DNA from 3 places in the Comamonas sp. GW821-FHT11H03 genome. Region 3 is predicted to be linked to each of the others. Evidence: predicted binding sites of a transcription regulator. Region 3 holds the regulator's gene; each other region holds the start of a gene.
The links. The regulator sigma-54, encoded in region 3, starts transcription at its own class of promoters, with help from an activator protein. The targets are predictions, from matches to a motif close to TGGCANGNAANCTGCTTT.
Positions count from the first base shown of each region.

Region 1: AC1RTQ_RS17455 (BMP family protein) is a predicted target of sigma-54. The motif match lies at 6,469-6,486, and genes of this name have one in related genera.
Region 2: AC1RTQ_RS19215 (ammonium transporter) is a predicted target of sigma-54. The motif match lies at 8,295-8,312, and genes of this name have one in related genera.

Region 1 covers NZ_JBXARF010000008.1:16,633-27,168, forward strand. The annotation lists gene AC1RTQ_RS17425 (zinc-dependent alcohol dehydrogenase) at 1-290, opposite strand, end outside; gene AC1RTQ_RS17430 (LysR substrate-binding domain-containing protein) at 422-1,369, shown strand; gene ybiB (DNA-binding protein YbiB) at 1,428-2,441, shown strand; gene cobA (uroporphyrinogen-III C-methyltransferase) at 2,451-3,251, shown strand; gene AC1RTQ_RS17445 (acyl-CoA thioesterase) at 3,287-3,766, opposite strand; gene AC1RTQ_RS17450 (BaiN/RdsA family NAD(P)/FAD-dependent oxidoreductase) at 3,960-5,234, shown strand; gene AC1RTQ_RS17455 (BMP family protein) at 5,323-6,372, opposite strand; gene rpsU (30S ribosomal protein S21) at 6,891-7,103, shown strand; gene AC1RTQ_RS17465 (GatB/YqeY domain-containing protein) at 7,286-7,732, shown strand; gene AC1RTQ_RS17470 (LysR substrate-binding domain-containing protein) at 7,840-8,775, opposite strand; gene AC1RTQ_RS17475 (tartrate dehydrogenase) at 8,904-9,992, shown strand; gene AC1RTQ_RS17480 (DUF1801 domain-containing protein) at 10,115-10,536, opposite strand, start outside.
Region 2 covers NZ_JBXARF010000009.1:96,973-107,508, forward strand. The annotation lists gene gltS (sodium/glutamate symporter) at 1-1,004, opposite strand, end outside; S-adenosyl-L-homocysteine riboswitch at 1,425-1,534, shown strand; gene metH (methionine synthase) at 1,571-4,330, shown strand; gene AC1RTQ_RS19200 (GntR family transcriptional regulator) at 4,407-5,099, opposite strand; gene AC1RTQ_RS19205 (C4-dicarboxylate transporter DctA) at 5,108-6,448, opposite strand; gene cls (cardiolipin synthase) at 6,694-8,139, opposite strand; gene AC1RTQ_RS19215 (ammonium transporter) at 8,348-9,580, shown strand; gene AC1RTQ_RS19220 (hypothetical protein) at 9,607-9,927, shown strand; gene AC1RTQ_RS19225 (glycerophosphodiester phosphodiesterase family protein) at 9,942-10,536, opposite strand, start outside.
Region 3 covers NZ_JBXARF010000001.1:943,031-953,566, forward strand. The annotation lists gene AC1RTQ_RS04440 (THUMP domain-containing class I SAM-dependent RNA methyltransferase) at 1-180, opposite strand, end outside; gene AC1RTQ_RS04445 (tRNA-binding protein) at 360-698, shown strand; gene AC1RTQ_RS04450 (DUF711 family protein) at 756-1,988, shown strand; gene AC1RTQ_RS04455 (aspartyl/asparaginyl beta-hydroxylase domain-containing protein) at 2,122-3,042, shown strand; gene AC1RTQ_RS04460 (RNA polymerase factor sigma-54) at 3,217-4,818, opposite strand; gene lptB (LPS export ABC transporter ATP-binding protein) at 4,964-5,746, opposite strand; gene lptA (lipopolysaccharide transport periplasmic protein LptA) at 5,743-6,399, opposite strand; gene AC1RTQ_RS04475 (thiol:disulfide interchange protein DsbA/DsbL) at 6,530-7,180, opposite strand; gene AC1RTQ_RS04480 (SPOR domain-containing protein) at 7,293-7,997, opposite strand; gene argS (arginine--tRNA ligase) at 8,098-9,807, opposite strand; gene AC1RTQ_RS04490 (hypothetical protein) at 10,166-10,318, shown strand; gene AC1RTQ_RS04495 (DUF2214 family protein) at 10,364-10,536, opposite strand, start outside.

The DNA.
Region 1 (10,536 bases), on a different contig from region 3:
CATCTGCCGCAGGTGACCGAAGGCCGCACGGCCACCAACTGGCCCAGGGGCAGATGCTCGGCCCCCTCGCCTCTGGCCACGACCACGCCGCTGAACTCGTGGCCCACGGTCACCGGCAGCGCGGCCTGCAAAAAGTGATAGCTCGCCGTCCAGGCATCAATATGCAGATCCGTGCCACAGACACCTGTGGAATGAACCCGCAGCAGCACCTCACCTGCGGCAGGCGACGGCATGTCGACCTCGTTGAGCTTCAGTCCCTTGGCGGACTCGGTTTTTTGCAAGGCTTGCATGAGACAGGCAATGCATGCGTGGACATGCATCTCAGAACGAACAGGATCGGCAGTGTTGCCGCCCTTCATTCATATGTCCAACACTGATTTAATATAAAAATCATACTTTTGAAATATGGATTGATTCAGGCATGGAACTGAGACATCTGCGCTACTTCGTGGCGGTTGCCGAGCAGGGCAACGTCAGCAGGGCCGCTCGCAAGCTATTCATCGCCCAGCCGCCGCTGTCGCAGCAGCTCAAGCAACTCGAGGACGAGGTCGGCACGCAGCTCTTCACCCGCCTGCCACGCGGGATGCAGCTCACTGCTGCGGGCGAGTCGCTGCTGGAAGATGCGCGCGTCATATTGGCGCGTGCCGAGCAAGCCCCCTTGCGCGCGCGCGAACGAGAGCGCAGCAGCCAGACCGTGCTGCGCCTGGGGCTGGTGCCCTCGGCCATGCAGTCCCTGCTGCCCGGCTTGCTGCAGGCGGTGGCACAGGCCGGCTGTGAGGTGCAGATCGAAGCCCGCGAAATGATTTCCTCCCAGCAGCAGCGGGCCTTGCGCCAGGGCGAGCTGGAGCTCGGCTTTGCCCGCCCCGGGCACAGGGAGGCCGACGAGCTTGAGCTGGCCAGCATTGACGACCCCTATTGCCTGGCGGTTCCGGCCTCCCACCCTCTGGCCGGAGGCAGCGCAACGCTGGATCTTCAAGCCGCCGTGCATCAGCCCTTTGTGGGCTTCACCCGCTATCAGGACACCGACTACTTCGACCGCACGGTCGCGCTGTGCGCCGAGGCCGGCTTCACTCCGCTGATACGCCACGAAGCCGGTCAGTTGGTGAATGTGCTGGCGCTCGTGGCCTGCGGTCTGGGCGTGGCCATCGTGCCGGCGTCTTTCGCGATGTTCCACCGCGAGCAGATCGTGTTCCGACCGCTTCGCGCTTCGCGCCAGGTCAGCCGGCTCGCCGTCCTGGCGTCTGCCCAAGCGCTCAAGAGCAACCCCATGCTGGACCTTGTCGCCCAGCTCGCGCAATCCCAGCTGCAGGCCCTGGCTGCACAGCTGGCGCAACGGGGAGCGACGGCTTCTCGACCACGGCCGGTTTGATTTATATAACCAAATCGTCTGACAACTCATGGTTTTTATAGCGACAATTGCGTTAATCATGAGCATCAGCCACTACATCAAGGAAATCGGTCGCGGCACCAAGGGCGCGCGTTCTCTTTCGCGGGCTCAGGCCTGCGATCTGATGGGGCAGGTGCTGGACGGCAAGGTCAGCGATCTGGAGCTGGGCGGCTTTTGCATCGCCATGCGCTTCAAGGGCGAAAGCGCCGAAGAGCTGGCAGGTTTTCTCGACGCCACCCAGCAGCGCCTGCCCGTGTGGCCGCAGGCCCATAAGGCCCGGCCCGTGGTCATCATCCCCAGCTACAACGGCTCGCGCAAGCTGGCCAACCTCACGCCGCTGCTGGCAGGTCTGCTGGCACAGCAAGGCCTGCCCGTGCTGGTGCACGGCAGCCATACCGAGGACAAGCGCCTGGGCACGGCCGAGGTGTGGCAGCAACTGGGCTGGACGGCCATCGAACGCCCCGTCGCCCTGGCGCCTGGCGACAAGGTCTGGATGCAGACCCGTCACCTGCTGGCACCGCTGGATCGGCTGCTGCAGATTCGCCGCCAGATGGGCCTGCGCAACCCCGCGCACAGCATCGTCAAACTGCTGGACCCTATCCACGGCAGCAGCACCGCGCAATCCGGGCTGGTGCTGGCCAGCTATACCCACCCGGCCTATGCCCAGCCCATGCTCCAGACGCTGGCCATGCGCGCGAGCAGTGCGCTGCTGGTGCGCGGCACGGAAGGCGAGGCCGTGGCCGCCCCCCACCGCGAACCCGTGAGCACGGGAGTGATTGCCGGAGAAATCTGCTTTGAGCGCTCTTCCCTGCACAGCAGCCAGCTTGCCTCGGGCACTGAGAGCAGCGCCCCGCAGCAAGATCTGAATGCCGAGCAGACAGCCCGGCTGACGCTGGACATATTGAGCGGCCGGCTTGCTGTGCCGGCCCCCATTGCGCAGCAGCTGGAACAGATACAAGCCCTGCACCAGGCCATGCAGGCCACAGATGCCGCCGCCAGCCGCGCCGCACTGCAAGCCTATAACCGCAGCCCCGACTGCCGCAGCCCCGACTGAGACCCCACAATGACTGCCATCTCTCACAACCCCAATCACCGCGGCTCATGCACCCTGGTGGGCGCCGGCCCTGGCGACCCCGAGCTGCTGACCATCAAGGCCGCCAAGGCCATTGCCTCGGCCAGCGTGTTGTTTGTCGACGATCTGGTCAGCGATGGCGTGATGGGCCATGCCTCGCCCAGCGCCCGCGTGGTCTATGTGGGCAAGCGCGGCGGCTGCAAGAGCACCCCCCAGGCCTTTATCGAAAAGCTCATGATTGCCGCCGTGCAGGACGGCGAACGCGTGGTGCGCCTCAAGGGCGGAGACCCCTTCATCTTTGGCCGTGGCGGCGAAGAGGTCGAACATCTGCGTGAGGCCGGCATCGAGGTGGATGTCATCAACGGCATCACCTCCGGTCTCGCGGGCCTGACCAGCCTGGGCGCCCCGCTGACCCACCGCGACCGCGCGCATGGCGTGCTTTTCATGACCGGCCATGCCAAGCCCGGCGACAGCGGCCCCGACTGGCGCCAGATCGCCGCCACGGCCCATGCGGCCAAGCTGACGCTGGTGATCTATATGGGAGTGAGCAGCGTCGAGCGCATCAGCGACGAGCTGCTCAGCAGCCTGCCCGGCAGCACGCCCGTGGCCGTGATCCAGCATGCCAGCCTGCCGCAGCAGCGCCATGCGCTGACTTTCCTGAAGGATTTGCCGCAGAGCATTGCCGATCATCAGCTGGGCAGCCCCAGCATCATCATCGTCGGCGATGTGGTCCAGGGCATTGCCGCCTGGCAGAGCCAGCCCCAAGCCTTGCCGCAATCAGCAGTGGCCTGAGCGAGGCCGCGCCCACACAGAAGCGGCGACGCGACTCAGGGAGTACGAGTCTCGGCAAAGCGCTCGGCCAGCTCCTTGCGCAGTTCCTTGCGGATGATGGCAGCGCCCCAGCGGCGCTTTTCCTCGTCGGTTTCGAGCTGCAGCGGGGGCACGGGGGCAGGCTTTTTGTCATCGTCCACGGCCACCATGGTGAAGAAGCAGCTGTTCACGTGGCGCACCACCTGGCTGCGAATCTCCTCGGCAATCACCTTGATGCCGATTTCCATGGAAGACTTGCCGGTGTGGTTCACGCTGGCCAGAAAAGTCACCAGCTCGCCCACATGAATGGGCTGCAGAAACATCACCTGATCCACGCTCAGCGTCACGACATAGCGGCCCGCATAGCGGCTGGCGCAGGCATAGGCGACCTGATCCAGCAATTTCAAGATGGCGCCCCCGTGCACATTGCCGGAGAAGTTGGCCATGTCAGGCGACATGAGCACGGTCATGCTCAGCTGGTGGGATGGTGTAGTCATGGGGCGCGATTCTAGAAGTGATCCATGGCACATGCAGACGCTTGACGCATATCCCAACAGGACAACGGGCTGACGGCTGCACAGGCATCACGATCCACGCATTTCGGGACTTTGTCAGCCCTTCAAGCCCCGGTGACCGGCCATCTGGGACAATGACCGGCTTTGTTGTTCGTGCTTCAGCGCCCTGCCCGCCGTGTCCTCCACCCCACAGGTCCCCTTCCAGATTTTTGACGCCATCATCATCGGCGCCGGTGCCGCCGGCCTGTTCTGCGCGGCCCAGGCCGGCCAGCAGGGCCTGAGAGTGCTGCTGATCGATCATGCGCCCAAGGTGGCCGAGAAGATCCGCATCTCGGGCGGCGGGCGCTGCAACTTCACCAACCGCGATCTGGACGTGCGTGCGCCGCACAAGCATTTTGTGGGGCAGAACCCTCAGTTCTGCCGCTCGGCCCTCTCGCGCTTCACGCCTGCCGACTTCATCACGCTGATGGACAGGCATGGCATTGCCCACCATGAAAAGCACAAGGGCCAGTTGTTTGCCGACCATTCGGCCGAGGACATCATCGCCATGCTGCTGGCCGAGTGCGCGGCAGGCGGCGTGCAGCGCTGGCAGCCTTGCCAGGTCAAGAAAGTCGTGTTTTCGCAGTCAAGCCAAGACACAGAAAGCGATTGCAGCTATCAGATTGAAACCGATCGCGGCATGGTGCAGGCCGCCAATCTGGTCATTGCCACCGGCGGTCTGAGCATTCCCAAGATAGGCGCCACCGACTTCGGCTACCGGCTGGCCCAGCAGTTCGATCTGCCGCTGATCGAGCGCACGCCCGGCCTGGTGCCCATGACCTTCGACGGCGAAGGCTGGCAGCCCTACGCAGGCCTGGCCGGTCTGGCCCTGCCCGTGGAAATCAGCACCGGCAGCAAAAAGGAGCGCATGAGCTTTCACGAGGATTTGCTGTTCACCCATCGCGGCCTCTCGGGTCCTGCGGTGCTGCAGATCTCCAGCTACTGGAAGCCCGGCACCCCGCTGCAGATCAATCTGCTGCCTGGCGTGGATCTGGCCGAGGTGCTGGCCCAGGCCAAGCTCCACTCGCGCAAGCTGGTGACCAACGAGCTGGCCGCCCACCTGCCCGCACGCCTGGCCGATGCCTGGGTCGGCCGCATGCCCGAGCTGCAGCGCCCCATCAACGAGGCCAGCGACAAGGCCCTGGCCAGACTGGCCGAACAGCTGTCGCGCTGGGAGATCACGCCCACGGGCACTGAAGGCTATAAAAAAGCCGAGGTCACGCTCGGCGGCGTGGACACCAAGGTGCTGTCCCAGCAAACCATGGAGTGCAAGAGCCGCCCGGGCCTGTACTTTATCGGCGAGGTGGTGGACATCACCGGCTGGCTGGGGGGCTACAACTTCCAGTGGGCCTGGGCCAGTGCCGCCGCCTGCGCCCAGGCCATGGCGGAAAAACAGTCAGTCCAGGCTTGAGCGACAGGAGCCGAAGCGGCAGCCCCCATGAAAAAAGGATGGGTGAACCATCCTTTTGGGCTGTCTGCGCCTGCGGCGCACCATCCGATCAGGCAGAAAACTCCTTGCCTTCATAGTGCTCGGGCACCTTGAGCTGCCCCGAGGCGATGGCAGCCGACGCCCTGGCCACGCGCTCGCGCACAGCGGCTGCCACGCCCTGGCCCATGGTCAGGCGTACGGCCGCCGGGTCGCTCAGGCCAATCTTGCGAATACCCGGGCCGGGCGCACCGCGCTGCTGCATGTCCTTGACGGCCAAAAACGCGCCAATGCCCACATCGGCCCAGGCGGAAGCGACAAACACCTGCGGCTCCACCGTGGTCCAGTCGATCACATTGCCGATCTGACGCGTGCCCGCCTCGCGGCAGGCCTGGGTCACGCCATCGCGGCCGGAGTTGAGCATGGTGAAGATCACATCGGCACCGGCAGCCATCTGGGCCTTGGCGATGCGGTGCGACAAGGCGTTATCGTCCTGATCGCCCGAAAAGTTCGTCAGCAATTGGACCCTGGGATCGGTATCGCGCACACCGGCCGCATAGGCGGCACGGCCCTTGAGCCCCGGTGGCACGCGAATGCCCGACATATGGCCGACCACCCCGGTTTTGGTGGTCAGGGCCGCCAGCACGCCGGCCAGATAGGCCGACTCCTCCTGCAGCACGTCATAGCTGCAGAGATTGCTCCCCTGCACCGCGCCCTGGGTCACGACGAACTGGGTCCTGGGAAAGCGCGCCGCGACTTCGGCTGCGGCCTGATTGTTCTGCCCGCCATGGGCAATCACCAGCTGCGCCCCCTGCTCCGCGAGCTGCGCGAGAGCCGGCACCAGCAACTCCTTCCTGGGTGCCATGCCGTCCAGAAAACGGATCTGCACGCCCAGCTCCTGACGCGCCTTCTCCAGACCGCGCCAGCCAGCCTCCATAAAACCCTTGTCGCTGCGCGAGCCCGCAAACAGACCGCCCACCACCAGGGAACTGCCGGACGCAGCAGGCCCGGAAACTCCGGCCCTGCCGGCACAGGCCGTCAATGCCAGCAAGCCCGGCACGGCGATGGCCGAAGCCATCCATTGACGACGCGAAATGAATGAGCAATGAGAAGCGCTGGACAAGATGGAAGCTCCTTGGACACGGAAAAAACAGCGACGCGTACTGGCACCAAGCCACTTGCCTTCTGACTTGAGTCAAGCAACTGAGTCTTCAAACTGTATGCAATTTCCGTGCACAAGATGCTCCACACAAACCCCAGCGCCCAGTTGCACTGGCACAGGCTTGAGGCCCGCCTGCCGAAGGCCTATGTATTGCACGCGTCAGAGGCATCAAGACAGGCATGAAGACGGGCACAAAGGCAGGCGGCATAAAGGCAGGCATAACGGCACAGCAGCGGTGCCTGAACCAGGCCTCAGACTGCGCAGCCGGTAGCAGCAAAGCCCTGCCATTCTGACGAGCGCAGACTTGCTTGGCCGTGCAATGCAGACGCAGCCCAAGTCTTGGTCTATAATGCTCGACTTTGCTGGCATTACCCCGTCGGCCATACTAGTTAAAAAGTGGCGGGGAAACCGCTGTTCACGGCTCTCAGGCCCGATCTTCCCGAGAACCCTCTGTCAGCACAGATATATCTGGAAATTAAATGACTACCATCCGCGTCAAAGAAAACGAGCCCTATGAAGTTGCCCTGCGCCGCTTCAAGCGCACCATCGAAAAGCTGGGTCTGCTGACCGATCTGCGTGCTCGCGAGTTCTACGAAAAGCCCACAGCCGAGCGCAAGCGCAAGAAGGCTGCTGCCGTGAAGCGTCACTACAAGCGCGTTCGCAGCATGCAACTGCCTAAGAAGCTGTACTAATCGTTGATTAGGACCAGTCGGCCTTAAAACAGCCGCAAACCCGCGCTCGGGACGCCAGGCGCGGGTTTTTTGTTTTCTGGCCACTGCCAAGCCTGCCCGGCCGCGCAGTGACCTCCCAGCGCATGGATAGTCAACGCCGTTCACACGGCGCACCACCATTCGCCCACCCCAAGGAGAAAGCCATGAGCCTGAAAGCCCAGATTACCGAAGACATGAAGACCGCCATGCGTGCCAAGGACAGCACACGCCTGGGCACCATCCGCCTGCTGCAGGCCGCGATGAAGCAAAAGGAAGTGGACGAGCGCATCGAGCTCGATGACGCAGCCGTCATCGCCATCGTGGACAAGCTGATCAAGCAGCGCAAGGACTCCATCGCCGCCTTCGAAGCCGCCAACCGCACCGATCTGGCCGATGTGGAAAAGGCCGAAATGGAAGTGCTCAAGGTCTACCTGCCCGAGCGCATGGGCGAAGCCGAGATTACCGCAGCCGTGCAGGCCATCGTGGCCGAGCTGGGCGCCTCCGGCCCCGGCGACATGGGCAAGGTGATGGGCGCCGTCAAGGCCCAGCTGGCCGGCAAGGCCGATATGGGCCTGGTGTCCGCCGCCGTCAAGGCCGCGCTGACAAAGTAATTGGCAACCGGCCTGAGCCGTCACGCGGCATCAGGCTCAAAAAGAGAAGCTGCTTGCGCTTGCTGTACATACATTTCAGATAATAAACACTCTGAAATTCATGTATATCAATCGATAGCAGCTTCTTTTTTCATAGCAATCCTGAATCCTTCTGGAGCTTGCCTGCCGAAGAACTCCTGCAGGAACTCGACGCAGACCCGCACCTTGGCCGAGCGCTCCAGCCGCGTCGGATAGACAGCCCAGATATTCGCCTGCTGCTGCCACTCAGGCAGCAGCTGCACCAGGCTGCCGGCCTGCAGATCGGCCGCCACATCCCAGAGCGAGCGCAGCACGATGCCATGGCCGTCGCGCGCCCATTGCACAGCCATCTCGCCATGATTGGTGGACAGCGGCCCGGTCACTTTGACGCTGCGCTCCTGACTGCCCGAGCGCAGCTTCCAGACACCAAAGGGGTGATCGCGCTCCTTGATGACCAGGCAGTCATGCGCGGCCAGCTCGTCCAGCGTGCGCGGGCTGCCGCGCCGCTGCACATAGGCCGGGGCCGCGCACAGCACGCGATGGTTGTCGGCCAGATGCCGGGCAATCAGATGCGGGGCGATCTCGTCGCCCACGCGCACATCGAGATCGAAGCCCTCGGCCGCGACATCGACGATGCGGTCAAACACTTCCAGGCGCAGCTGCAGCGCCGGATATTGCGCAATCAGCTGCGACAGCGCGGGCGCCACCACATTGCGGCCAAAGCCGAAGCTGGTGGACACCCGCAGCAGCCCGCGCGGCTGGCGGCGCGTCACATCCACCTCCTGCAGCAAATGCTCGACCTCGTCCAGAATGCGCTGCGCCCAGTGGTAGACGCGCTCGCCCTGCTCCGTGACAGCGACCCGCCGTGTGGTGCGATGCAGCAGCTTCACACCCAACTCCTGCTCCAGCAGACGGATGCGCTTGCTGACAAAGGCCGGCGACGCATTGTGCGCGGCCGCAGCCTCGGCAAAGCTGGCTTTGCGCACCACGGTGGTGAAGACACGCAGGTCTTCGGGAGAGGGCATTTTCTGCACAATCTGTAAACAATCAGGCCACGATCGGTCAATTGTATTCAGTTAAGTACGATGCAGAATACCGTCAGGCACAGGCCGAGCCGCTGCCTCGCCACCCAATACATTCACGAGAAAGCACCATGTCCACTCCCAAAAAGATTGCAGTCATCGCCGGCGACGGCATCGGCAAGGAAGTCATGCCCGAAGGCCTGCGCGCGCTGCAAGCCGCAGCCAGGCGCTTCGAGCTGCCGCTGGAGTTCCACCATTTCGACTGGGCCCACTGCGACTACTACGCCGAACACGGCCAGATGATGCCCGATGACTGGAAGGAGCAGCTTTCGGGCATGGACGCCATCTTCTTCGGCGCCGTGGGCTGGCCTGCCACCGTGCCCGACCATGTCTCTCTGTGGGGCTCGCTGCTCAAGTTCCGCCGCGAGTTCGACCAGTACATCAATCTGCGCCCGGTACGCCTGTTCGAAGGCGTGCCCTGCCCCCTGGCAGGCCGCAAGCCCGGCGACATCGACTACTACGTGGTGCGCGAGAACACCGAGGGCGAGTACACCGCCCTGGGCGGCATCATGTTTGAAGGCACGGACCGCGAGATCTGCATCCAGGAATCGGTCTATAGCAAGCATGGTGCCGACCGCCTGCTAAAGTACGCCTTCGATCTGGCGCAGAGCCGCGCCAAGAAGCACGTAACCCTGGCCACCAAGAGCAACGGCATCGCCATCAGCATGCCCTGGTGGGACAAGCGCGCTGACGATGTGGCCAAGGCCTATCCCGAAGTCACGCTGGACAAGCAGCACATCGACATCCTGACGGCACGCTTCGTGCTGCAGCCCGGCCGCTTCGACGTGGTGGCCGCCACCAATCTGTTTGGCGACATCCTGTCCGACCTGGGCCCCGCCACCACGGGCACCATCGGCCTGGCGCCGTCGGCCAACCTCAACCCCGAGCGCAGCTTCCCTTCGCTGTTCGAGCCCGTGCATGGCTCGGCACCCGACATCTACGGCAAGAACATCGCCAACCCCATCGCCATGGTCTGGTCGGGCGCGCTGATGCTGGACTTCCTGGGCCGCAGCGAAGGTGCCTGGCGCCAGGCCCATGACACCATCGTGGCCGCCATCGAGCACACGATCAAGGCCGGTCCGCTGACGCCCGATCTGGGCGGCAAGGCCGACACCACCGAGGTGGGCGAAGCCATCGCGGCTGCCATCGCCAAGGACTGATGGCTCCAGGCTGGCTGCGGCCGGCCTGATTCAAAATCAGAAGCACCCGTGCAGGCAGCACCTGCACCAGGGTGCTTTTCACGTGTGAACGCCCAAGGCCGACTGCGGCGGGGGCGCGGGCGTCAGAGCGGAGATTTGGCTTTGGCTTGCGAAGCCGGTTTTCTGGCCGACCGTGCCTGGGCATTGCGTTGGGCGGCGGCCCGCACCAGCGCCTGGAACGCTGCGGTGTCGAGCACTTCGCCAACATGCAGGTCTATGGCCCGGCGCGTGGCGCCTTCAAGACTGGCATTGAAAAGGCCGGCCGGATCGGCCAGGGCCGCGCCATGCGCAAAGGTCAGCTTGACCACGGTCTTGTAGGTCTCGCCCGTGCACAGGATGCCGTCCTGCGACCAAACGGGCGTACCGCGCCATTTCAGCTCTTCCACCACGGCGGGCAAAGCCTCGCGGATCAGCGCCCGCACGTGGGCCAGCGTAGCGCCGCGCCAGTCGTCCAGGCCGGCAATCCTGGCATCGATCAGAGCCGAAGCCTCGGGGCCGCTGACAG
Region 2 (10,536 bases), on a different contig from region 3:
GCATACAGCGTCATGACGATGGCCTGCGCTGCCAGAATGACCATCAGCGGGCCGGCCAGATCGGTCAGCTCCCACAGCTTGAGCGACAGCAGCGCGATGGCCAGATAGATGGACAGCGAGGCATTGCCGAAGACGTCGATGGCACGGTCGAAGACCTTGAAGCCGAACATATAGTCCAGCACGTTGCGGATGACCACGCCGCCGGCCAGCGCCCAGACAAAGGTAGGCAGCTGGATGACCGTTCCCGTGGTCAGGCCGGTCATGAATTCGGCAAAGGCCAGGCAGCCCGCGAAGAGGGCCAGTGTCTCCACCGCCGCATCGGCCGTGATCAGGCGCGGTGCCTTGTTGGGCGACTCGAAGTTGGCGACCGCGCTGCCTTCGCTCACGGTGGGCGCATCGGCGCGCAGCTGCTCGGAATCGGTCAGCGGCTGGGCCAGTTGATGGCGCGTGATCAGCCGCTTGGCCAGCGGGCCGCCCACCAGGCCGCCGATGACCAGACCGAAAGTGGCGCAGGCAATGCCCAGGGTGGTGGCTCCCGTGAGACCGTATTGGTTTTCCAGCACCGAGCCCCAGGCACCGGCCGTACCGTGACCGCCCACCAGCGTGATGGAGCCCGCGACCAGGCCGATCAGCGGATCCAGCCCCAGCAAGGAAGCCAGACTCACGCCCACGATGTTCTGCATCATGATGAAGACGGCGATCACACCCAGGAAGAGTAACAGCGAGGAGCCGCCCTCACGCAGCTTGGCGAAGTTCGCGCTCAGGCCGATGGAGGAGAAGAACACCAGCATGAACGCCGACTGCAGGCTTGCTTCGAAGCTCAGCGCCAGTCCCGTGGTCTGATGCAGCATGAAGATGATGGCCGCCACGACCAGGCCGCCGGCGACAGGCTCGGGAATATTGAAGTCGCGCAGAAAGCGGATATGTCTTGTCATGAGCTTGCCAAGCATGAGCACAAGCACGGCCATGATGAGGGTGTAGTACGCGCCGAAGGTCACGTTCATGAAGATCTCCTGGGTGGTTCCATGCAACGGCCGAAGGGCCTGCCCGGTCATGGCTGGCCATTCGGCGGTGCACGGCTGAGCACATGGACCAGACATTTGCTGTTGATGGTGCCAAAGACTCAAAGATAGGGGCTGTAGGTGCTTGTCCACTCATGGCAAGCGGACCCGTCGGTGCCGGGCTGCCTGAGAGCAGGAAAGCGGTGCGCTCCATTCCCTGCGAATGTGCACCATGTCGGGAATATGCTTGAAATGAGATGGTTGCATTCGTGTTTTGCGAAATTACCTTTTGCCCTGCTCCTGTTTTTGGGGTGTGGAAAGTCGAATCTGCTATAGCCATTCGCAAAGAGCCCGCCTGCACAGCCGCGGGGCAAAGCGCCTTGACGCCCCGATTGCCTGCCCTCGCCGTAGAATGACGGGCTTCACCCCGAGGAGCGCTGCAGCAGGTCATCCCTGAGATGTTTGACCCGTCAGGCTCGGGGTCGCAGATCCGGTTGGCGATCTGCCTGCACTCCCAACGGCGCTCACCTGTTTTCGATTCTGTTTCTGGTTTTCACACAGGTGAGCTGATGTCCGCTGCTATCCCTTCCACTGCCATTCCTCCCATGCGCCTGTCGGGCCTGGAGCCCGTCTTCATCGGCGATGAGACGCTGTTCGTCAACGTGGGCGAGCGCACCAACGTCACCGGCTCCAAGGCCTTTGCGCGCCTGATCCTGAATGAGCAGTACGAGGAGGCGCTGGCCGTGGCGCGCCAGCAGGTGGAAAACGGCGCCCAGGTGATCGATGTGAACATGGACGAGGCCATGCTGGACAGCAAGGCCGCCATGGTGCGCTTTCTGAATCTGATTGCCTCCGAGCCCGATATCGCCAAGGTGCCGGTGATGGTGGACAGCTCCAAGTGGGATGTGATCGAAGCCGGCCTGCGCTGCCTGCAGGGCAAGGGCATCGTCAACTCGATCTCCATGAAGGAGGGCGTCGAGGAATTCAAGAAGCACGCCAAGCTGGTCAAGCGCTATGGCGCTGCCGCCGTGGTGATGGCGTTTGACGAAAAAGGCCAGGCCGACACCTTTGCTCGCAAGATCGAGATCTGCGAACGCGCCTACCGCATTCTGGTTGATGAAGTGGGCTTCCCGCCCGAGGACATCATCTTCGACCCCAACATCTTTGCCGTGGCCACCGGCATCGAAGAGCACAACAACTACGGCGTCGATTTCATCGAGGCCGTGCGCTGGATCAAGCAGAACCTGCCCGGCGCGAAGGTCTCGGGCGGCGTCTCCAATGTCTCGTTCTCATTCCGTGGCAACGACCCCGTGCGCGAGGCCATCCACACGGTGTTCCTCTATCACGCGATTGGGGCAGGCATGGACATGGGCATCGTCAATGCCGGCATGGTCGGTGTGTACGATGACCTGGAGCCCCAGCTGCGCGAGCGCGTGGAGGACGTGGTGCTCAACCGCCGCCCCGATGCGGCCGAGCGCCTGCTGGAGATCGCCGACAGCGCCAAGGGCGCGGCCAAGGACGACAGCAAGAAGCTCGAATGGCGCGGCACGCCCGAGGCACCGAAGACCGTGGGCGAGCGTCTGTCGCATGCCTTGGTGCACGGCATCACCGACTTCATCACCGAAGACACCGAAGAGGCCTACCAGCAGATCGTGGTGCAGGGCGGAGGCCGCCCGCTGCACGTGATCGAAGGCCCGCTCATGGACGGCATGAATATCGTCGGCGACCTGTTCGGTGCCGGCAAGATGTTCCTGCCCCAGGTAGTCAAGTCCGCGCGCGTGATGAAGCAGGCCGTGGCCCACCTGGTGCCCTATATCGAGGAAGAGAAGCGCCAGCAGGAAGCGGCGGGCCTGGACGTGACCAGCAAGGGCAAGATCGTCATCGCCACCGTCAAGGGCGACGTGCACGACATCGGCAAGAACATTGTCACCGTGGTCCTGCAGTGCAACAACTTCGAAGTCATCAACATGGGCGTGATGGTGCCCTGCCACGAGATCCTGGCGCGTGCCAAGGCCGAGGGCGCGGACATCATCGGCCTGTCGGGCCTGATCACTCCCAGCCTCGAAGAGATGCAGTATGTGGCCGGCGAGATGGACAAGGACGACTACTTCCGCATCAAGAAGATTCCGCTGCTGATCGGCGGCGCGACCTGCTCGCGCGTGCATACGGCCGTGAAGATTGCTCCCAAGTACGACGGCCCCGTGGTCTATGTGCCCGACGCCTCGCGCTCGGTCAGCGTGGCGCAGAGCCTGCTGGGCGAAGGCAAGCAGGCCTATCTGAACGAGCTGAGCGCCGACTACGACAAGGTGCGCACCCAGCATGCCAACAAGAAGAAGACGCCACTGTGGACGCTGGAGCAGGCCAGAGCCAATGCTGCCGTGGTGAACCATGCCCCCGTGGTGCCGCGCACCCTGGGCCGCCGCGTGTTCAAGAACTTCGACCTGGCCGAAATTGCCCAGTACATCGATTGGGGTCCGTTCTTCCAGACCTGGGATCTGGCGGGGCCGTACCCGGCCATCCTCGACGATGAGGTCGTGGGCGTGGAAGCGCGCAAGGTGCTGGCCGATGCCCAGCTCATGCTGCAAAAGATCATTGACGGCCGCTGGCTGCAGGCCAATGGCGTGATGGGCCTGTTCCCGGCCAATCGCGTGGGTGACGACATCGTGTTCTACACCGACGAGTCGCGCAGCCAGGTGCTGACTACCTGGTACGGCATGCGTCAGCAGACCGAAAAACAGGCCGTGGACGGCCCGGATGGCCGGCCCGTGATGCGCCCCAGCCGCTGCCTGGCCGATTTTGTGGCCACCAAGGAGTCGGGCATTGCCGACTATGCCGGCCTGTTTGCCGTGACCGCCGGCATCGGCGCCGAAAAGAAGGACAAGGAGTTCGAAGCTGCGCTGGACGACTACAGCGGCATCATGTTCAAGGCCCTGGCCGACCGCCTGGCAGAAGCCTTTGCCGAATGTCTGCACCAGCGCGTGCGCAAGGATCTGTGGGGCTATGCCGAAGACGAGAGCCTGAGCAACGAGGAACTCATCAAGGAAGCCTACAAGGGCATTCGCCCCGCGCCCGGCTATCCTGCCTGCCCCGATCACACGGCCAAGATCGATCTGTTCAAGACGCTGCAGGCCGATGAAATCGGCATGACGCTGACCGAGAGCCTGGCCATGAACCCCGCATCCAGCGTGAGCGGCTTCTACATCGGCAACCCCGAGGCCAGCTACTTCAACGTGGGCCAGATCGGCGAAGACCAGCTCGCCGATATGGCCCAGCGACGCGCTATGGATATCGAGGAGTTGCGCCGTTATCTGGCGCCGAATCTGGGCTGAGCCCGCTTCGAGGTCGTACCTCGCAGATGAAAAAAGCCAGGGTCGACCCTGGCTTTTTTCGTTGGGAGCGTGTCGCTCAGAGGCGTTGCTTGAGCACGGGGGCGAGCGTGGCACGCAGCCGGTCGCCGGGCTCCTCGGTCTCGGTCGCACGGATTTCCAGCGAGCGCTCCACCATGCCTATATGCTCCAGCAGCAGGGCCTTGGCACCCTCGGTGTCGCCGCGCTCCAGGGCTGCCACGATGCGTTCGTGCTCGGCGCAGGACTGGCTGGCGCTGTGCGTGGACTGATAGAGCGTGGCAGCCAGGGTGGTGCGTGCCGTCAGATCGCGCAGCGTGTCGGCCAGCAGCCGGTGGCCCATCTGTTCGGCCAGGCAGACATGGAAATCCGCAAGCAGGAAGGCACGCGTGGCGCTGTCCGCGCCGGCAATGGCTTTTTGCTCCTGGGCGATATGGCGGCGCAGCCTGGTGATGACGCGCTGCAGCGGCTTGCCGGCCTCCTGCAATATGCCGGTCTCGATGATCCGCCGGGCAGAGAACGCGTCCATGGCCTCGGCCGCCGAGGGCTGGACCACATACCAGCCCCTGCGGGCCTGAACCTGGACAAAGCCACGGGCCTGCAGCTGCATCAGCGCTTCGCGCACCACGGTGCGGCTGACGTCGAAGTTGTTGGCCAGCTCCTGCTCTCCCAGTCGTTCGCCGGGTGCCAGCTTCTGGGCCAGGATGGCTTCGACAACGCGTTCCGCGATGTGTTGTGGAGAGGCAGGAGTCATTGCTTGGTTCAGTGGCTAGAGTGAGGGATGGGGACTATGACAGGCGGCACGATAGCAGATGCATGGTCTTCTTCTTGGGTCAGTGGCTCGGCCTTGCCGTCAAGTACCGCATGGGCACGTTCGCGGTCGATGTCGCCCTCCCAGGCTGCAATCGCCACGGTGGCCACGCAGTTGCCGATCAGATTGCCCAGAGCGCGTGCAATGCCCATGAACCAGTCCACCGACAGCACCAGCACCAGGCCGATCGCAGGGATGGCGGGAATGGCGTGCAAGGTGGCGGCCAGCACCACGATGGCCGAGCCCGGTACGCCGTGTGCGCCCTTGGAGGTCACCAGCGCGATGGCCAGAATGGTCAGCAGGTCGGACATGCTGATCGGGGTGTTGGTGGCCTGGGCGATGAAGACCGCAGCCAGCGTGATGTAGATGGAGAACGCGTCCAGGTTGAAGGAGTAGCCGGTGGGAATCACCAGGCCCACGGTGGAGTCGCGCACACCCATGTTGCGCAGCTTGGCCATGATCTGGGGCAGCACGCTGTCGGACGAGGTGGTCGCGAAGACGATGGTCAGCTCCTCGCGCAGATAGCGCAGCAGCTTGATCAGGCTGAAGCCCGACAGGCGCATCACCAGGCCCAGCACCACGAACACGAAGATCAGCACCGAGACGTAGAACAGCGCCACCAGCATGCCCAGCTGCTTGAGCGAGCCTATGCCGTACTGGCCCACGGTGAAGGCGATGGCGCCCAGCACGCCCAGCGGTGCCAGCTTGATGATGATGCCCATGACCTTGAACAGGGCCATGGACAAGGCGTCCACCAGATCAGAGACGGGCTTGCCGCGCTCGCCCAGCATGGTCAGCGCGCAGCCGAACAGCACGGCGAACAGCAGCACCTGCAGCACGTCGCCCTTGGCGAAGGCCTCCACCACGGTGGTGGGAATGAGCTTCATGAGAAAGTCCACCGTGCCGCCGCTGGTCAGCTTGTCGGCATTGCTGGCGTAGGCCGCCATGGCCGAGGCGTCGAGCTTGCTGGTGTCCACGTTCATGCCCACGCCGGGCTCGAAGACAAAGGCCAGCACCAGGCCCATGCCCAGGGCGATGGTGGTCAGCACCTCGAAATAGATCAGGGCCTTGACGCCCACGCGACCGACGCGCTTGAGGTCGCCCGCGCCGGCAATGCCGTGCACGACCACGCAGAACACCAGTATGGGAATGATCATCTTGATGAGCTTGATGAAGCCATCGCCCAGGGGTTTGAGTTTCACGGCCCATTCAGGGGCCAGCAGTCCGGCGAGCACACCCAGTATGAGTGCGATCACTACCTGTCCGAACAGTGATCTGACAAAGCGGCGCATAGTCGTCTTTCGCAAGTTGTGGAATCTTGTATGCAAGTTGGCTGAAACTTGAATACAAGAATGTAGGCAAGCGAAAGGCGTGCCAGCAGAGGGTATTCCTGCAGATTTGCATCAATTAGGGGAGGATCAGCCCTGACTTTCACGTATGAAATAAAAGGGCGTTCCGCCTTGGTGCGAGAGGGCGCGCAGGCATGCACGCGCGTGGTGCGCGGGCGCAGCGCATGCCCAAAGCCAGGGCATGAGGCTTACAGCAGCGGGCTCAGTGCACCCAGCAGGTTGTCCCAGATGCGTTTGCGCCAGAGAGTGGCACGCACCTGTTCCAGCGTCACCGCATCGGAATCGCGCAGATAGCTTTGCTGGCGCTGACGGATGGCCTCGGTGATGGCTTCGTCGTGCAGCAGCACATTGTTCTCGAAGTTCAGGTCAAAGCTGCGCAGATCCAGATTCGTGGAGCCGATCAGGCTGACCGAGCCGTCCAGGCACAGGGTCTTGGCATGCAGCAGGCCGGGGCGGAATTCGTGGATATGGATGCCGGCGCTCAGCAGCCGCCAGTAGTGGCTGCGACTGACTGCGCCGACGATCCAGGAGTCATTGCGGGCGGGCAGGATCAGCGTGACCTGCACCTGGCGCAGCGCGGCGGCGCACAAGGCATCGAGCACCGTGCTGTCTGGTACGAAGTAGGGGGTGGAGATCACGACCTCGCGCTGCGCACAGGCCAGCAGGCAGGCAACCAGCTGGGGTGTAGAGCGTGCTCTTTCCGTCGGCCCTTCGGCAATCGCAACGGCATGGAAGCCGTCGTCAGCGGCAGCGCCGGCCTCGGCCTCGATTGCCGGTGGTGCAAAGCGCGCATCGGACTGCGCCCAGTCGCTGGCAAAGGCCTGCTGCATCTGCGTGACCACGGGCCCCTGCAGGCGCAGCATGATGTCCACCCAGGGGGCATAGCGAGACTTGATGCGAAAGCCTTCGTCGGCGCAGTTCTGACTGCCGCAATAGAAGATCCTGCCGTCGATGAGCGTGATCTTGCGGTGGTTGCGCAGGTCGATGCGGCTGGTCAGCATGACCTTGAGCAGATTGCTGATGGGCAGGGCAATGGCCAGGTGCACGCCGGCCTGCCGCATCTGCTGCCACAGTGGCGAGCGCGTCAGTGCGCGCGATCCCAGTCCGTCGACCATGGCCCGGCAGGTCACGCCGCGCTGTGCGGCACGCATCAGGGCATGGGCCACATCGGTGCCGGTGCTGTCGTCCAGCCAGATGTAGTACAGCACATTGATCTCGTGGCGTGCGGCATCCATGTCGGCCAGCATCTGCGCACGGGCATGTGCGCCATCGCGCATCAACTCGGCCCTGTGGCCGGGCAGCGGCACAAAGCCGTTGATGGAGGAGGCATAGCGGAAGGCCGGCAGCCATTGATCGGGAATGGCCGGCAGTGCCTGCGGGCTGCGGCCGGCATCAGCCGCGGCGCCGCTGCGGGACTGGCAGAACTGGCGCACATTGAGTCTTCTGCGGCCTGGTACGCGGCCCAGGGCCACTTCGCCAAACAGGTAGTACAGCAGGCAGCTCACATAGGGCAGCAGCACGATGACCATGAGCCAGGCCAGTCGCACGTCGGGTCGCATGTCCCGGCGCAGCAGGATGCGCAGGCCGAAACCGGCAATCAGCAATACATGAAGAGTCAGCAGCAGCCAGGTCATGAATCAGTGCAGCAACGATGGACCTTGTCGAGCATAACGGGCTCTGCCCCAAGCACAAGCTGCAAGCCCTGATTCATATGCGGCGAGCTTGAACTCTTTGATGGGAAAACGCTACCTGCTATCAGTAATGCAGCGACAGAAGATGGACACGGCACTGGCATGGAACCTGCTTCCTTCTTTGTCAAAGCAAACAAGCAGGGGGGAGTGCATGGAAATGGTGCCATTGACTGCCATCGACAAGGCAGATACGGGTTGGGTCATGGTTGCGTCGGCGCTGGTCTTGCTGATGACCTTGCCGGGCATCGCCCTGTTCTATGCGGGGCTGGTGCGTCGCAAGAATGTGGTCAACACCATGGTGGCCGTGTTCGCGGTGGCCTGTGTGGTGACCCTGACCTGGTTCGGCCTGGGCTACTCGCTCGCGTTTACTGCCGAGTCTGCCTGGCTGGGCAATCTGGGGCGCGCCTGGTTTGCCTCATTGCACTTTGATGGCCGGCGCAGCGTGATCTCGGTCAGCCATCTGGCGCCGCATCTGCCCGAAGCGGCCTATGCCCTGTTCCAGGCCGCATTCGCCATCATCACCACCTCGCTGATCGTGGGGGCCGTGGTCGAGCGCATGCGCTTTGCGGCCCTGCTGGTGTTTGCCGCGCTGTGGAGCGTGGTGGTCTATGCACCGGTGGCGCACTGGGTGTGGGAGAGCGGCGGCTGGCTGAACCAGCTGGGCGCACTGGACTTTGCCGGCGGTGCCGTGGTGCATGTGAATGCGGGCGTGGCGGCGCTGGTCTGTGCCTTCATGATGGGGCGCAGGCGTGGCTATGGCACCGAGCCCTTCGAGCCGCACAGCCTGGGCTGGACGGCCATGGGCACGGCGCTGCTGCTGTTCGGCTGGTTCGGCTTCAACGCCGGATCGGCCCTGTCCGCAGACGGGCGTGCAGCGCTGGCCTTTGTGGTCACGCTGGTGGCGGCCTCGGCCGCCGGGCTGGCATGGATGGTGGTGGAGTGGCTGGTTCGCGGCGCTCCGACCTTGCTGGGACTGCTCTCGGGCATGGTGGGCGGTCTGGTCGCCATCACTCCTGCCGCCGGATTTGTGCAGGTGGGCAGTGCGGTGTGGATAGGCCTGATTGCGGGCGCCCTGTGCTTCTGGGGCGCAACCTGGCTCAAGCGCCGGCTGGGGGCCGACGACTCGCTCGATGTCTTCGGCGTGCACGGTGTGGGCGGCATTGCCGGCTCCATCCTCACGGCGGTGTTTGCCGACCCCCTGATCGCAGGCACAGGCGCCACGGTGCTGAATCAGCTGATTGCGGTGGCAGCGGTGGCTGCCTACAGCGGCGCAGCCACGGCCGGGTTGCTGGTGCTGATCCGTCTGCTGATGCCGTTGCGGGTGGATGCCGTGCAGGAAATGGAGGGCCTGGATATCAGCCTGCATCTGGAGCGTCAGCACTAGTGGTCCATCAAAGACTGGAGCGATGTATGGAGGACAGCGAGCGAGTGGCGGTGGCTGCACATCTGCATGTGGTGTTGCGCCGCAAGACGGGCCGGGTGACCGATACCGAGTGGATGGCCTGCAACCAGGCCTACGCACAGGCCATGGTTGCCTTTGCGCTGGAGCATGCACGAGAGCAACAGGACGAGGAGCTGGCGCGCCTGGCCCGGCGTCTGCAGGACAGCTGGAGCTGCGACAAGCCCCGGCATGCAGCGCCTGCCGGGACCGCGCAGAGCGACGGCTCCGTCACCGCCAAGGCCGCCGAGATACTGCGCACCTCGGCACGCTATATCGGCGGTCTGCGCTGAGGCACAAGCCTGGCCTATTGCTTTTTCAGCTCGGCAATATAGGCATCGCGGGCCTTCACGCCATCGGCCGTGAAGTCGGTGAACACGCCGTCAATGCCCAGGCGGTAGTAAGGCAGATATTCCTGCAGCGGGTCGCCCTTGAAGATGCCCGCGAGCCGGCTGGCCTCGCTGCGGAAGGTAAAGCTGTGCACCACCAGGCCGGCCTTGTGCGCGTTGGCGATCAGGCCGGTGTCCTTGAGCGTGTTGACGTCCTTGAGGCCAGCGCCGTCCTTGTACGGAACGACGGAATGGGCCAGCACCTGGGGCTTCCAGGGGCCGATGCCGTCGGCATAGGTCTTGATCTCGGCCAGGCCTGCCGGCGTCTGCATGACTGCGAAGGTGCGCGCATCGCCGGCCAGAGTCCAGCTATAGGGGCGGCCGCTGATGAAGGTCCATTCGTCGGCGGTGATATAGCCTACGGAGCCGTCCCTGAAGTTGTAGTCGTTGCCATCAATCAGCTGCACCGCCTTGGCCTGCATGCCCGCCTTGCGCAGGTACTTCAGGCTGTCGGGGTCGAAGCTCTGGATGTAGATGGGCGCTTCCTTGCGGTTGAGGTTGTTGCTGTCCAGC
Region 3 (10,536 bases):
CTGAGCCAGACGGCTGTGCAGATTGAGCAGCATGGCATCGCGCCACATGCCGCGCAGCATGACGCCGCCCCGGCCCACGAGCAGATCCTGCCCGCTGGCGCCGGTGATGGCGTGGACCTCGTCGGCCAGAAAGCCCTCGACGCCGGCGGCGCAGGGCAGAAACAAATGCAGTTGGTTCATAGAAATCAGTGCGCGCCAGCAGTGGCGCAGGCGCCGGACGCTCACGGGAGCCTGTTGTGCGCTTTACAGGGCATAAGCATACGCGCTAGGCCTTTTCCGGTGCCCGCGCACGACAAGCGTTGCTCTACAGATACACGCAGGGCCCGAGGCATGATGCCAGGCCAAGGAGCGATGACGACATGGAAGAAATCAGCTGGAACGACTTTATGAAGGTGGAACTGCGCGTGGGCCGCGTGCTGCAGGCCGAGGTCTTTGCCGAGGCCCGCAAACCCGCCTACAAGCTGCTGGTGGACCTGGGTCCCGAGCTGGGCCAGCGCAAGTCCAGCGCGCAGATCACCGCCCACTACCAGCCCGAGGAGCTGATAGGACGGCTGGTGGTGGCCGTGGTCAACTTTCCGAAGAAGCAGATTGGGCCTTTGATGAGCGAATGTCTTGTGACCGGCTTTCACGACGCCACGGGAGCCGTGGCCCTGTGCGTGCCCGACAAGGAGGTGCCGCTGGGCACACGTCTGCTGTGATCGGCATATTCAGAGGCAAAATGGCAGCCGGCCATTCTCCCGCCTACGGATACTGCTATGAATATCAGCTTCAACCCGCTGGTGCGCGTGCGCACCGTCACCGCCTTTGTCAACCTGAGCGCTGATGAGGCGCAGTGGCAGGCGGGCCTGACACAGGCCAAGCAGCAATGCGATGCCGTGGCCGATGCCATCGAGGCCCGGGGCTATCAGGTGCAGTCCATCCGCATCGTGAGCAACCCGTTTGGCGAATATCTGGACGTCCGCGGCATAGACGGCGCCCTCGCCGGCCTGCAGCGCATTGCCGAAACGCTCAAGGCCATCAACACCGGCAAACGCCGCATCCGCTTTGCCGTGGGCGAAGCGCGCAATGCGCAGGAAGTGGCCCTGCTGCCGCAGCTGATTGCCGCCTATGGCGACCTGTGCAACGCCTGCGTGAATATCGATCTGGATGAACATGGCTTTGTGCAGACCGGCTTGCTGGCCCAAAGCGTGCAGGCAATTCAGCAAATCGCGCGCACCACGCCGCGCGGCGAAGGCAATTTCAACTTCACGGTCAACTTCAACTGCGCGCCCGGCATTCCCTATTTCCCGGCCAGCTACCACCGCGGCCAGCACCACGGCGCCCTGGTGCTGGGTCTGGAAACGCCAGACCTCATGGTGGCTGAACTGCAGCAGCTGCAGCACCAGCGCCTGCAGCTCGATCACGCGGCATGGTTCAGGCTCGCATTCGAGCGCCTGAGCCAGACCCTGAACGAGCATGCCACCACCATCCAGCGCTGCGCCGACGGTGTGACGCTGGCCGAGGGCTGGCATATCGCGGGCATGGACACCTCGGCTGCGCCTTCGAAGTCCTGCGCCTCCATGGTCGATGTCTACCAACTGCTGGGCGTGCCCCATTTCGGCGCCAGCGGCACGGTGGAGGCCTCGGCCCTGCTGACGCGAGTCTTCAAATCGGTCAGCGGCGTCACGCAAATCGGCTTCAGCGGCCTGATGCTGGCAGTCACCGAGGACGAGGGCCTGGCCCAGGCCAGCCTCGATGAGGAGTTTGATATCCGCGCCCTGCTGACCTACAGCAGCGTCTGCGGCATCGGCCTCGATACCGTGCCCGTGCCGGGCGACAGCAGCGCCGAGCAGATCGCCGCCGTCATGCGCGACACGGGCACCATGGCTTTTCGCCTCAACAAGCCGCTGACGGTACGCCTGTTCCCCGTGCCGGGGCTCAAAGCGGGCGACACCACGGCCTTCGAGAGCGCGGATCTGTGCAACTGCGCCGTACTGGCTCTGCCTTGAGCATCTGACAAGCGGGCAGCTGCGCTTGACCATCAAGCGCCTGCAGCTATTGCTTTTGATATTCCCCTACCCCGGTTCTGTTTGACCTGCCCCCATGGTGACCGCCGGGGTGCCCCCGGTAAAATTGGTCCTTATGGCAAAAATTATCGTTCTGGCACTGGTGCTGCTTTTCTTTGGCTGCGGGCTGTACATGCATCTGCGCGGCAAGGTGCGCCACAAGGTGCTGCGCCAGCTGTTTGACCACTCCACGTTCACGGCGCCGTTCAACGTCTTCATGCTGATGTTCAGCAAGGTGCCGCGCACGCCCTATCTGCCCACCAGCACCTTTCCCGAACTGGCACCGCTGCAGGCCAACTGGCGTGAAATCCGCGAGGAAGCCGTCAATCTGCAAAAGAACATGCAGATCAAGGCCGCCGCCAACAACGACGACGCAGGCTTCAACTCCTTCTTCAAGACCGGCTGGAAGCGCTTCTACCTCAAGTGGTACGGCGACGCCCACCCTTCGGCCATGGAGCTGTGCCCCAGGACCACGGCCCTGGTGAAGTCGATTCCCAGCGTCAAGGCCGCCATGTTTGCCGAGCTGCCGCCCGGCGCCAAGCTCAATCTGCACCGCGACCCCTATGCGGGCTCGCTGCGCTATCACCTGGCCGTGCTGGCCCCCAACGACGACCGCTGCATGATCGAGGTCGACGGCCAGCCCTATAGCTGGCGTGAAGGCGAAGGCGTGATCTTCGACGAGACCTTTATGCACTGGGCCGAGAACCGCAGCGAGGGCAACCGCATCGTGCTGTTCTGCGACGTGGAACGCCCCATGACCAATGGCTTTGCCCAGTGGCTCAATCACTGGCTGGGCAAGAACGTGGTGGCCGCCGCCAGCTCGCCCAACAACGAGGGCGATCCGCGCGGCATGATCAGCAAGATGTTCAAGATTTCCTTCTATGCCGGCAAGTACCGCCGTGCCTTCCGCGACTGGAATCCGACCTTCTACAAGGTCCTCAAGTTCGGGCTGATGATTGGCGTGCTGGTCTGGTTTGTCTGGTGGTTGGTTTCTTGATAACCCCCTGAGGCGCTTTGCGCCTTCCCCCTTTCTCTTCGGAAGGGGACGACATCTTCGCTGCAGGGCGGCCTTTGCTTGCTGTCCCTCACTTGGGTCTTGCTTCATCAAGACATATGGCTCTAAACAAAAAGCCGCTGAATACATCAGCGGCTTTTTTGTGGCTGAGGCGCCCTACAGCGCCTTGCGCAGCGTGGTGGTGGGAATTTTCAGCTGCTCGCGGTACTTGGCCACCGTGCGGCGCGCGCACTCGATGCCCTGCTCCTTGAGCATATCGGCTAGTTTTGCATCCGATAGCGGCTTTTTGGCATCTTCGGCATCGACAAACTGCTTGATCAGCGCACGCACGGCCGTGCTGGAGGCACTGCCGCCGGTTTCCGTACCCAGGCCCGAGCCGAAGAAATACTTGAGCTCGAAGGTGCCTTGGGGCGTGGCCATGTACTTGGCCGTGGTCACGCGGCTGATGGTGGACTCGTGCAGGCCCAGCGTGTCGGCGATATCGCGCAGCACCAGCGGCCGCATGGCCAGCTCGCCATGCACAAAGAAGTTCTTCTGCCGCTCCACGATGGCTTCGGAAACACGCAAGATGGTGTCGAAGCGCTGCTGGATGTTCTTGATGAACCAGCGCGCCTCCTGCAGCTGCTGCTGCAGCGCCGCATGACCGTCGCTGTTCTTGTGGCGACGAAGCACGCTGGCATAGATGTCGTGCACGCGCAGACGCGGCATGACATCGGGGTTGAGCTGCACGGAAAAGTCCGCTCGGCCCGAGCCTGCCCGCACCGGGCGCACGATGACATCGGGTATCACGATATGGCGCTCCACGTCGACAAAGCGGCGCCCCGGACGCGGCTCCAGCCTGGCGATCAGGGCCATGGCTTCGCGCAGTTGCTCCTCGCGTGCGCCACACAGGCTGGTGAGCTTGCGCAGATCGCGCCGCGCCAGCAGGTCCATGGGCTGCGCGCAGATGGATTGCGCCAGCAGCAACCGGTTCATATGCGCCTCGGTCGTGCCCTCGTCCTCGGCGTTGCGGATCAGGTCGCGCAGCTGCAGCTGCAGGCACTCGGCCAGATCACGCGCCCCCACGCCCACGGGCTCCAGGCTTTGCAGCAGCTTCAGAGCAATGACAAAGTGCTGCTCCAGCTCCTCGCGCTCTTCCAGGTCGTCGCCGGCCAGGCTCTGCGCCAGCTCCTGCAGGGAATCCTCGAGATAGCCGTCCTCGCTGAGCGACTCGATGAGAAAGCGCAGTGCCGCCATGTCCGCCGCGCCCAGATGCAGGCTCAGCGCCTGACGATGGAGAAAGTCGGTCAGGCTCTGGTGCTCGCACGCCAGATCGATGGCATCGGTTTCGTCATCGCCGTCGCGGTTGCGCGTGGAGCTGCTGGCCGAGGGCGCATCCCACTCGCTGCTCGATTCGCCGCCCCACTCCCCGTCCTGGCCGTCCATGCCGTCGGCCTCCCAGTTCAGCGTTTCAGGGGTTTCGGGGGTTGACGCTTCCGCTACCGTTTCAGTAGCTGGTTGCGCCTGCAATGACTCCTTTTCAGCATGAATACTATCTGAAGTGCTGTATTCACCGGCGCTAGCAGCTACATCTACAGGAGCATCTCCTGCGGCTTCGGCCTCATCGCCTGCACGTTCAAGAAAAGGGTTGTCGACCAGCATCTGCTCGACTTCCTGCGCCAGCTCCAGAGTGGAGAGCTGCAGCAGCTGAATGGATTGCTGCAGCTGCGGCGTAAGCGACAAATGCTGCGAAACGCGTAGCGAGAGACCTGGCTTCATCGAGGCGCGGCTCCCAGACAATCATTGCCAACGCGCACAGTGCCATGGGTTTGCCGCCGGGCCGCCCCAAGGCAAACCTCGGCGCAGCCGGTCAGGGTCCCTTCCGGGGGCAGCGACCAGACAAAGTGGGGGAGCGTAGGGGTCATCACATTCTGAAATGTTCGCCCAGATAGACGCGGCGCACATCGGCGTTCTCCACGATCTCCTCGGGCGTGCCTTCGGCCAGCACATGGCCGTCGCTGATGATGAAGGCGTGGTCACAGATGCCCAGCGTCTCGCGCACATTGTGGTCGGTAATCAGCACGCCGATGCCGCGCTCCTTGAGGAAGCCGATGATGCGCTGGATCTCGATCACCGCAATCGGGTCGATGCCGGCAAACGGCTCGTCAAGCAGAATGAAGCGCGGTTGCGTGGCCAGGGCCCGGGCAATTTCCACGCGACGGCGTTCACCGCCGGACAGGGCCAGCGCGGGCGACTGGCGCAGATGCTCGACGCGCAGCTCCTGCAGCAGGCCGGTGAGGCGCTTTTCGATCTCGCCCTGCGTCAGCGCCTTGCCCTGCTCGTCCTTTTGCAGCTCCAGCACGGCGCGCACATTGTCTTCCACGCTGAGCTTGCGAAAGATGGAGGCTTCCTGGGGCAGATAGGACAGGCCCAGGCGCGAACGCTGGTGAATCGGCATGCCGCCCACCGGCTGACCGTCGATGAAGATCTCGCCGCCGTCGCTGCGCACCAGGCCCACGATCATGTAGAACGATGTGGTCTTGCCCGCACCGTTGGGGCCGAGCAAACCGACCACCTCGCCTTTTTGCACGGACAGGGACACATCCTTGACCACCTTGCGGCTGCCGTAGGACTTGGCCAGATGCTTGGCCTCCAGGCGGCTGTCGGACTCGCCGCTGCGGCTGCTGGAGAAAGTCGGCTCGCTCATTTCTTCTCGTCAGCTTTCTCGCCGCCCAGCGTCATGCTCTGGCGCAGCTGCGTGGCAGGTGTTGCAGGCTTGGGCTGGGCTCCCGGCGTTCCGTCCTTGGGCGCCATGATGGCGCGCACACGACCGCCCTGCCCCACGGAAGAGCTGGGCAGGCCACCGCTGGTCTTCTGACCATCGACCGTGTAGACGTCTGTGATGTTGTTGTAGATGATGATGGAGCCCGTGACCTGATCACTGAGCTGACCGCCACGGTAGCGGCGCATCTCGCCACGACGGATGAACTTGACGATATCGGCCTTGCCGTCGTACTCGATGACTTCGCCTTCGCCCTCGATGAACTCCTCGGGCTGACCGGCCACCGTATCGCGCTTCTGACGGAAGAAGGCTCGCTTGCCGGCCTCGGCCTTGACCACGCCGTACTGATAGCCCTCGGCGTCCTGCCGCACATCGAGCTGAGCACCGCGCAGCACGATGGTGCCCTTGGTCATCACCACATTGCCGGTGAAGACACTGGTCTGCTGCAGCTCGTCGTGGCGCAGCGCATCCGCCTCGATATTCATGGGCTTGGCGCTGTCGGCTTTTTCGGCATAAGCAATGCCGGTCGCTGCTGCCAGGGCGCAGGCCAGCGCAAGAGGTAGGAGTGTTTTTTTCATGGAAGGCACGTTTCTTGCATCCATTGTAGTCATTCCCTTTTTGCAACTTGCGTAAAAAACACCCATAAAAAAGCCCGCACGACGGCGGGCTCGTTGGGCGTCAAACGTCACTGGCGTCTGCTGCCTGATCTCAGGCCTTGCGACTGGAGGCGACCAGCGCATTGACCACGCGCAGCACATTCTCCATATTGCCGGCCTTGGTGCCGTCCGTGTAGTAGCGGCCGGCCACGCCCATGGCGGGCACGCCTTCGACGTCATATTCGTTTTGCAGCTGAGCGGCCTTGCGCGCCTGATTGGCCACAGTGAAGGAGTTGTAGACCTCCTTGAACTTGGCCAGATCCACGCCCTGCTTGCCGACCCAGTCAAAGATGGCGTCATCGTTCTTGAGCAGGTTGCGATCCACGTGAATGGTACGGAACACCTTGGCGTGCAGCTGGGGCAGCAGGTTCATGCCCTCCAGGGCGTAGTACAGCTTTTGCTGGGGCACGAAAGAGGCATTGAAAGCCACGGGCACGCGGCGCACCACCACATCGGCAGGCTGGCCCTTTGCCCAGGCTTCGAACTGGGATTCGAAGACATTGCAATGCGGGCAGCTGTACCAGAAGAACTCGACCACCTCGACCTTGCCGGCCGGCGCGCTCACGCTGGCGGGCTTGCCGAGCTTGATGTAGTCCTTGCCTTCTTTGGGCGCAGCGCCCTGGGCCCAGCTGGAGGAGGCACCCAGACTCAGGGCACCGGCAGCAGCTGCCGAGGCAGCCAGAGAGAATTCGCGACGTTTCATCTAAACAAACTCCTGTATCAGGTCTGCAGTATCAGAGCCAACAGGCCCAAAAAAGTTCAGCTTTGTCAAAACTACCAATGGCACGAGCCTGAAATCTCAAGCAAGGGCCTTGTTATCTGGCCGCGCGCACCAGGGTCGAGTCCACGCCCGCGCCATCGAGCTTGCCCTTGAGCTGCTCGGCGTCGTCACGCTTGCTGAACGGCCCCACGCGCACGCGGAAAACGGTGATGCCGTTCTGCTCACGCTCGCTGATGCGAGATTCCCAGCCCAGCATGGCCAGCTTGGCACGCTGCGCTTCCGCTTCGCTCTGGCCGCGGAAAGCACCGGCCTGCACAAAGTAGTTGAATGCAGAGTCCGAAGAGGATGCAGTCTGCGCGGCCGCCTTTTCCTTGTCTGCACGCGACTTTTCAGCCTTGTCGGCGGCGGCGGAGCGCTCCTTGACCAGATCACCCAGCGGATCACCCGATGCAGGCTTGGCAGGCTTCTCCGGCGTAGAGGGCGGCGGCGGCGTGGTGACTCCGCCAGTTGCAGTAGGTTGTACCGCAGGCGTGGGCGGCGACACCGTCACGTCGCTCGGAGGAACTGGTGGTGTCACTGGGGGCGGTGCAGGCTGGCGGCTCTGCAGAGGTGCGTTGGGGTCCCAGTTCTTGTTGCGCTCGGCCTCAGCCGCATCGCGCTGAGTGTTGTTTCCACCCTTGTTGAGGAAGGGCACCGGCACCTTGGTCACATAGATGGCCACGGCCAAAGCCGCAGCCAGACCGATGACCATGCCAAAGATAAGCCCCAGGATGGTTCCACCGCGTTGCTGGTTCTTCATATCAGTCGCTTAACGCTTTCTGCTTCAGTTATTCCATTCTCAGATCCATCGCCCCCTGACAGGCAGGCCGGCAGGGCGAGCGATGGACAGGAAACTGGGATTACATGCGCTCGGGTGCGCTCACACCCAGCACCGCCAGACCATTGTGCAACACCTGGGCTGTGGCAGCGACCAGGGCCAGACGTGCGAGCTTGACCTTTTCGTCATCCACCAAAATACGCTCTGCGTCGTAGTAGCTGTGATAGCTGGAGGCCAGATCGCGCAGGTAGAAGGTCACGTCGTGCGGCGCGTTGCCTTCGGCAGCAGCGGTCAGCATCTCCGGGTACTTGGCCAGCAGCAGCATCAGGGCCTGGGCCTGCGGGCCTTCCAGAGCGGACAGGTCGACATCCTTGAGCGTCGCCAGCCCTGCACCACCGGCCTCCTGCCAGGCGCGCAGCACGGACTGGATCCGCGCATGGGCGTACTGCACGTAGTACACGGGGTTGTCGTTGTTCTGGGCCACGGCCAGATCCACATCGAAGGTGTACTCGGTGTCGGGCTTGCGCGAGAGCAGGAAGAAGCGCACGGCGTCTTTGCTGGTCCACTCGATCAGGTCGCGCAGCGTGACGTAGGAGCCGGCGCGCTTGCTGATCTTGACCTCTTCGCCGTTGCGCACCACGCGCACCATGGTGTGCAGCACGTAGTCGGGGTAGCCCTCGGGGATGCCCACATCGGCAGCCTGCAGGCCGGCACGCACGCGGGCAATGGTGCCGTGGTGGTCGGTACCCTGAATGTTCACCACCTTGGTGAAGCCACGCTTGAACTTCTGGATGTGATAAGCCACATCGGGGACAAAGTAGGTGTAGCCGCCGTCGGTCTTGCGCATCACGCGGTCTTTGTCGTCGCCGTAGTCGGTGGACCTGAGCCACAGCGCGCCGTCCTGCTCATAGGTCTTGCCGTTGGCGATCAGGCGGTTCACGGTCGCTTCGACATGGCCGTTTTCGTACAGGCTGGACTCGAGGTAGTACTCGTCGAACTTGAGGTTGAACGCCTGCAGGTCCTTGTCCTGCTCGTTGCGCAGATAGGCCACGGCGAACTGGCGGATATTGTCGTAATCCTCGACATCGCCATTGGCGGTGAACTCGCGGTCATCGGCTTTGATGGTTTCCTTGTTCAGGAAGGCCTTGGCGATGTCGGCAATGTAGTCGCCGTTGTAGAAATTCTTGGCCAGCGGGTTGTCGCTGTCGGTGGGCCAGCATTCGTCACCGGGCTTGAAGCCCTTGGCGCGCAGCTGGGTGCTCTTTGTCAGGGTGTCGATCTGCACGCCCGCGTCGTTGTAATAGAACTCGCGGTGAACCTTCCAGCCCTGGGTGGAATAGAGGTTGCTGATGGCATCGCCGATCGCCGCCTGGCGGCCATGACCCACATGCAGAGGGCCTGTGGGGTTGGCAGAGACGAACTCGACCAGGATGTTCTCGCCGCGATCGGCCTGGTAGCCGAACTTCTGGGCCTGCGCCAGCACTTCGCGCACCACCTCCTGCTTCGCAGCAGGCTTGAGGCGGATGTTGAGAAAGCCCGGGCCCGCGATTTCAATCGCATCCACCCACTGCTGGAAGGCGGCGGTGCCCTCCAGCGCGGCCTTGAGCTGCTCGCCCAGGGCGCGCGGGTTGGCCTTCAGAGGCTTGGCCAGTTGCATGGCCGCTGTGCAGGCGAAATCGCCATGGGCTGCCACTTTGGGGTTTTCAAACGCAGCGCGTGCGCCGGCGCCGGGCGAGAGTGTTTCGAGCTCAGCAGCCAGGGCTGCGAGCAATTCCTGTTTGACGGAGAGCATCGCAGGATTTTACGTGCCGGATTCAAGTCCTGCCGAATCGCTGGCGCCACACCCTTGTTCCAGGGCCGGTTCACAGGCTGCGGGGGTATATCCGCATGTATCGCCGGCCGTACACAGCCCTTGCGCAAATGGCAATCGTTCTCGCCTCAAACCAGAATGCAGACCTTGCCCACGTTCAGCGGCGAGCTCAGTCGCGGCTGGGGCCTGTTTGCCGGCTACACCTTCAACCGCAACACCTACGAGCGCGACATCAACAACCAGGGCCTGGACTTCAATACCTACACGTCCAAGCACATGCTGCGCCTCTGGAGCACCTACCAGTTGCCCGGCGCCTGGGCGTGCCGTCTGGAGCAGCTATGTGCGCAACCAGATCAACAGGCAGTGGCAGGCCTCGTTGAACTTCAACAATATGTTCGACAAGCGCTACTGCACCTCGATCGGCAACCTGGTCAACAGCAGCCACTATGGCGATCCGCGCAATGTGATGCTGACGCTGCGCGGCACGTTCTGAATGCCGCAGACATGAAAAAGGCCGCTTTGCAGGGTCTGGCGCAGACTACATGCCGCGCGCCCAGAAGATCGCAACCACGGCAATCACCGGCACCACATGGCCCTGCCACATCACCCATTTGCGCGTCTGCCTGACCTCCTCGGGCGCCGGCAGCTGGCCGCTCGCATCCAGCGTCTTCTTCCAGCGGCGGAAGGTCAGCGTGGGCTTGAGCGAGAGCA